Sphaerotilus microaerophilus: one gene and its partner. The protein of the gene in region 2 interacts with the protein of the main gene of each other region in a pairwise test. Links are inferred from orthologs where the notes say so. Each region holds a gene or a part of one and is shown on either strand. Other genes may lie near its edges.

Region 1 (2,990 bases), 1.4 Mb from region 2 along the record:
GCGCTGGCGCTGGCGCTGGCCTGCCTGCTGCTGCCGCTGGGGTGGTCGCACGAAGTATTTGACAGCCGCTGGACCGACTGGATCGGCCTGGTGACCCACAAGCCACCCACCGAGGACTACGTGCCGCTGCTGCCGTGGTTCGGTGTGCTGCTTGGCGGGCTGCTCGCCATGCACCAGGCGCTGCGCCGCTGGCCGGCGGTGGTCAGCGGGGCGCTGCCACGTCCTCTTCAGCCGCTGGCGCTGCTGGGGCGCTGGTCGCTGACCTACTACATGCTGCACCAGCCGGTGCTGCTGGGGCTGATCGGCGCCTGGGTGGCGTTGCGCAGCTGAACGCCACGAGGCGCCGCGGCAGGCTCACCTGGATCTGGCCGATTCACGCCTGATCCGGCCATGAAAAAGGGCGCCGGAGGCGCCCTGGTCGCTGCCACGGACCGCACCTGCTGGCGCGATCCCGGTCTGGCTCACTGGCCGAACTTGTAGTCGGTCTTGGCTTTGGCCTTCAGCTCTTCCTGGAACTTGGCCATCTTCTGCTGCTCCAGGCGCTGGCGCAGCTGGGCCTTGATGTCTTCCAGCGGCGGGAACTGGGCTTCACGCACGTCTTCGAGCTGGATGATGTGGTAGCCGAACTGGCTCTTCACCGGCTCTTCGGTGAACTTGCCCTTTTCCAGCTTGGTCATGGCCTGGGAGAACTCGGGCACGTAGTTGCCCGGTGCGGCCCAGTCCAGGTCGCCGCCGTTCTGGGCCGAGCCCGGGTCCTTGGAGGAGGCCTTGGCCAGGTCCTCGAACTTGGCGCCGCCCTTGATCTTGGCGACCAGGGCCTTGGCCTCGTCTTCCTTCTCGACCAGGATGTGGCGGGCGCGGTATTCCTTGCCGCTGTTCTGGCCCTTGAGCTTGTCGTACTCGGCCTTGAGCTGCTCGTCGGTGACCGGGTTCTTCTTCTGGTAGCTGGTGAACAGCTCGCGGATCAGCAGGCTCTGGCGGGCCAGGTCCATCTGCTGCTTGTACTCGTCGCTTCGCTGCACGCCAGCGCGCTCGGCTTCCTGCACGAAGATCTCGCGCAGCACCAGCTCATCCTTCACTTGGCGCTCCAGATCCGGCGTGCGCGGCTGGTTGCCCTGCTTGGTGATCTGCGTCATCAGGGTATCGAAGCGAGCCTTGGGCACTGCCTTGCCATTGACGATGGCAATGTTCTGCGCGGCCGCCAGGCTCGGCAGCAGCGCGGCCGACAGGGCAACGGCAGACACGGCAATCTGAAGCTTCTTCATGGAGGGGGAAACCTTTCAGCAGGGCGGTCCGGCTGGCATGCACCGCGAGGGGGCCGGGCCGGGATCAGGTTGATTCGGCCGAGGCAGCGCTGGCTGTCGGCCGACTGGGGAAACAGCTGCAGGTCGCTCCGGGGAATCCAGCGAGGGGCGGTAGCGCCTCAGGGAACTTCGGCGATGATCGCCAAAGCGTGGATTCCTCTACGGATCTGAGCTGAAAGGGCATCATACACGAGGCGATGTCGGGCCACCCGGCTCAGTCCGGCGAAGGCCGTGGAGCAGATTTCGACCCGCATGTGGCTGCCTTCGGCCGCTCCGGCGTGGCCGGCATGCTGCTGGCTTTCGTCGATCACGGCGAGCCGGACCGGCTCGAAGCGCGCTTGCAGGAGGGCCTCGATCTGCGTCGCGCTGGGTCGTTCGGCGAGCGGAACCTGGCGGGAGGTGGTCGCGCTCATTGGTCCTCGACCTTCAGGTGGCGGGTCAGGTAGAAGCCCTGCGCGAGCATGAAGACGAACATCAGCCCCATGCCACCAAAGAGCTTGAAGTTGACCCAGGTGGCGGTCTCGAAGTTGAAGGCCACCCAGAGGTTGAGCACGCCCATGAAGGCGAAGAACAGCACCCAGGCCCAGTTCAGGCGCTTCCAGGCGAACTCGGGCAGTTCGACCTGTTCGCCCAGCAGGATCCGCAGCAGGTTCTTGCCGGCCAGCAGCGGGCTGAGCAGGAAGGCCGCCGACATCACCCAGTAGAGCACCGTGGGCTTCCACTTGATGAAGGCCTCGCTGTGGAAATAGATGGTGGCGCCGCCCAGCACCGTCACCAGCGCCAGGCTGACCCAGAGCATGGTGTCCACCTTCTGGCGCCGCGCCTTGAGGTACAGCACCTGCGCCAGCGTGGCGGCGATGACCACGACCGTGGCCAGCAGCACCGGGGCCTCCTTGGGGCCGACCACGCCGCCCGAGACCATGAAACCGAACCAGTCGGAGGCGAGGCGGGCCGCCTCGTCCGCGCGCTTCTCCGCCGCGTTGAACGTGAGGAAGAACAGGACGATGGGCAGGAAATCGAGCAGCAGCTTCATCGGTGCAGAGGCAGGGCGGTGCGCGGTGGGCGCAGGGGAGGTGCGAGGGATGTGCAGGCGGCCCGCGCCGGTGGCGCACGGACAGCGGCCGGATTATGCGGGCGGCCCCCGGGGTAACCCGCGCTGACCATCCCTGCTTCGGGTGGGGTGGTGGCTGCGCGGCTGTCGAATGTTCCCGCTGGCGCAAGGAAATGTGGCCCCGGTGGAGGCGCTCAGGCCGTTGCGACACAGCCGCCGTCACGTCGGTGACAGCCTGGGCGGCAGGCGGCCGGTGGCGGTTGACCCAACGCATGGGCCGGTCATCGGCACCGTGCCACAGTGCACCGGGTTCGTGCACGGCGCGTCGACGCGAGGCCCTCCCCATCGCCACCGCGCGGGGCCCTGCAACGGTCGCCTGCAAGACAGTTCCTCCGGGAAAGATGCTAGGGGGCGGGTGGGGCGCGGCTCCTATAGTGACCGCCGCCTTGGCGCGCCGCGCCGCCGTGATCCCGGGATCCCTGATTCCATTGGAAGGAGTGATACGAATGAGCAGCCTGATGGGCCAGATGATGCGCATGCCGATGTTGATCTCGTCGCTGCTGGTGCATGCGGCCAGGCACAGCGCGGACACGGAGATCGTGTCCAAGCGCGTGGAGGGCGATGTCCATCGCTAT
Region 2 (2,908 bases):
GACGAGGCGGCCACCAAGGTGCCCGCCGGCGAGGTCGCCGCCTTCGTGAAGGGCCGCCTGAAGGCATGATCCCGACGCGCCGGGCGCTGCTGCTGGCTGCGGGTGGCGTCGCCCTGGGGGGCTGGCACGGCGCGTTGCGGGCCGGCTCCCAGGTCGAGGAGCCGCTGGCCGATTCGGTGCGTTCGGCGCTGTCCGCGGCGGTGGCCGACAGCGGGGCGCCGCCGAAGCTGGAGTTTCGCCACATCGACGAGCGCCTGGCCTACCTGCGCTGGCTGGGGGCGATGAGCCCGCGGCTGGCCAAGCGCAAGCCGGAATTCAACGTCCGCCGCGAGTTCCTGGAAACGGTCTGGTACGAGGCGCGCCGCGCCGGGCTGGAGCCGGCGCTGGTGCTCGGGCTGGTGGAGGTGGAGAGCGGCTTTCGCAAGTACGCCATCTCCAGCGCCGGGGCACGCGGCTACATGCAGGTGATGCCCTTCTGGGCGCGCACCATCGGTGATGGCGACGCCAGCCGGCTCTTCCACCTGCAGACCAACCTGCGCTTTGGCTGCGTGATCCTGCGCCATTACCTGGACCGCGAGCGCGGTGACCTCTTCCTGGCGCTGGGACGCTACAACGGCAGCCGGGGGCAGGCGCCCTATCCGACCATGGTGTTGGGGGCGCGCCGTCGCTGGGAGTTCAAGGACGGGCCGACCGACGCGGTGCCCTCCGCTGCCGCCACGCCGTCGGCGCCAGCCTCAGGTCGCTGAGCCGGGCGCCGTGAGGCGACGCCCGGTTGGACTTCAGAGCCCGCGCCACTCCCGCGGGGTCGCCTGGCCGATGCCGGCCACCTGCAGCACTCGCTCGACCGTCTCGTCGACCAGTTCGGCGATGCTCTGCGGCCGGTGGTAGAAGGCCGGCAGCGGCGGAAAAACGATGCCGCCCATCTCCGTCACCGCCGTCATGTTGCGCAGGTGGGCGAGGTTGAAGGGCGTCTCACGCACCATCAGCACCAGCCGGCGGCGCTCCTTCAGGGTCACATCGGCAGCGCGGGTGAGCAGGTTGTCACCCATCCCGTGGGCGACGGCGGCCAACGTCTTCATCGTGCAGGGCGCCACCACCATCGCGTCGGTGGCGTAGCTGCCACTGGCGATGCAGGCGCCCACCGCGCCGGGCGAATGGGCCTCGTCGGCCAGGGCTTCCAGCGCCTGGCGATCCAACCCGAGTTCGTGGTGCACGTTGAGCAGGCCAGCCGGGGTGGCGACCAAATGGGTATGCACACCCAGCGCGCGGGCCCGTTCGAGCAGCCGCACGCCATACACCGCGCCCGAGGCACCGGTGATGCCGACGATGAGCCGGGTCATTCCGACCCCTCGGCCCGTCCCATGCCTCAGTCGGCGGCCAGCAGCTGCTGCAGCTCGCCGGCCTGGTACATCTCCATCATGATGTCCGAGCCGCCGACGAACTCGCCCTTGACGTAGAGCTGCGGGATGGTGGGCCAGTTGGCGTAGTCCTTGATGCCCTGGCGGACTTCCTCGTCCTCCAGGACGTTGAAGGTGGTCAGGCTGGACACGCCGCAGGCCTTCAGGATCTGGATGGCGCGGCCGGAGAAACCGCACATCGGGAACTGCGCGGTGCCCTTCATGAAGAGCACGACGGGGTTGGACTTGACGAGGTCGTCGATGCGTTGCTGGACGTCGGAGGTCATGGTCGCTGCGCGGGGGCGCTGGTGTTCAGGAAAGCCGCGAGCTTAAACGCATCCGGGCAGCCGGACGCCGCCTGGGGGCACCGCGGGCCATCTCGACGGCCGCCATGTCGGCTGTTTCAGAACGAATACGAGACACCCACCTGCAGGACCGGGGTCAGGCGCATCGAGCGCCAGCCTTCTTCGGCCTCGCCGTTGCTGCCCAGGCGCAGGCCGGACGAACGGCGCGTCAGCAGGCCCAGATCGGCCGAAAGGCCCCAGCCGCCCCAGCCGTTGCGCAGCGAGGCGGAGGTGTCGTAGCCGAGGCCGAGGTAGGGGGAGGTCCAGTTGCCGTCGTTGCCGGCGACACCGACCGCCGGCTGGGACCAGCCGACACGCACGGCGCTGCTGCCGCGCCCAACCGGCGCCCCGGCCAGGTCGAACTGCCCGCGCACGCCACCGGTCGCGCGCAGGCCCCAGGCAGGCGCGAAGTGGTAATCACCCAGCCACTGCCAGCTCAACCGTGCGGTGACCGGGCTGGCCAGGGTCGGGTCCAGGCTGGCCTCGCTCCAGCCGAAGCGGGCGCTCCAGGGCGTCGCCATGCCGGCCTGCGTGCGCAGACCGCTGCCCGAGGCCACCTCGTTGGCCACAGCCGCGCCCGACGCGAGTCCGAGCCAGAGCCCGGCACCGATCAGCAGCACGGCCCCCGTGTGCGGCAGCCAGCGACCCTCCAGGCATGGATGCTTCGCTCGGGATGCCCCGTGCGGGGTCGGCAAAGTGCGCAGCGCGTTCATGGAACCTCCGTGACGGGCGGCTTGTCTTGCCGCTCGCAAACCATGCTACGCCGCAATGCCGTCATGTGCATCAACGCATGTAACGGGTTTCCGGCAGGCTGTTGCGCCTTGTCTCGAGGTGGATCGTGTGCCTGCCTTATCGTGCGGATTTCACGGAGCCGGGCAGGCTGCATCCCCTGTACCGATGCCATCCCGCCACAGCCTGCTGTGCTAGCACCAACGACGCCCGGCCGTGCCGGAGGCGCTCTCAGGCTGGGGAGGCTCGGCACGCGCCGGTGCAGCGGCGCTGCCCGCCCAGGTCGAGGCGGTGCGCGGCATCGGCCCAGCCGCCGGCGGCGTGCAGCAGGGCGGCCACCGCGTCCGCCTGGTCGTAGCCATGCTCCAGCAGCAGCCAGCCGCCGGGCCCGAGGTGGGCCGGGGCCTGGGCGATCAGGTGGCGGATCGCGTCCAGCCC

Evidence for each region.
Region 1: the proteins of grxD (region 2) and NGK70_RS12125 interact in binary tests that used the Escherichia coli proteins (3 or more experiments, as listed by UniProt). The link is inferred for Sphaerotilus microaerophilus from one-to-one orthologs.

What each region holds. Positions count from the first base shown.
Region 1 is NZ_AP025730.1:2,789,773-2,792,762, forward strand. What follows is about bases 71-2,990. They hold NGK70_RS12125 (BolA family protein), read right to left. Parts: upstream 1,718-2,990; coding sequence 1,424-1,717; downstream 71-1,423. Other genes in these bases: NGK70_RS12115 (acetyltransferase domain-containing protein), read left to right, coding at 71-330; NGK70_RS12120 (peptidylprolyl isomerase), read right to left, coding at 462-1,265; NGK70_RS12130 (septation protein A), read right to left, coding at 1,714-2,337; NGK70_RS12135 (3-(methylthio)propionyl-CoA ligase), read left to right, coding at 2,862-2,990. Also shown: more of NGK70_RS12115, read left to right, coding at 1-70. UniProt on the Escherichia coli protein: Transcriptional regulator that plays an important role in general stress response. Has many effects on cell morphology, cell growth and cell division. Acts by regulating the transcription of many genes, including dacA (PBP-5), dacC (PBP-6), ampC and mreB.
Region 2 is NZ_AP025730.1:1,421,127-1,424,034, forward strand. Bases 26-2,863 are described here. They hold grxD (Grx4 family monothiol glutaredoxin), read right to left. Parts: upstream 1,685-2,863; coding sequence 1,367-1,684; downstream 26-1,366. Other genes in these bases: NGK70_RS06275 (proline--tRNA ligase), read left to right, coding at 26-69; NGK70_RS06280 (lytic transglycosylase domain-containing protein), read left to right, coding at 66-746; NGK70_RS06285 (UbiX family flavin prenyltransferase), read right to left, coding at 780-1,340; NGK70_RS06295 (hypothetical protein), read right to left, coding at 1,801-2,361; prmC (peptide chain release factor N(5)-glutamine methyltransferase), read right to left, coding at 2,702-2,863. In the rest of the region: more of NGK70_RS06275, read left to right, coding at 1-25; more of prmC, read right to left, coding at 2,864-2,908. UniProt on the Escherichia coli protein: Monothiol glutaredoxin involved in the biogenesis of iron-sulfur clusters.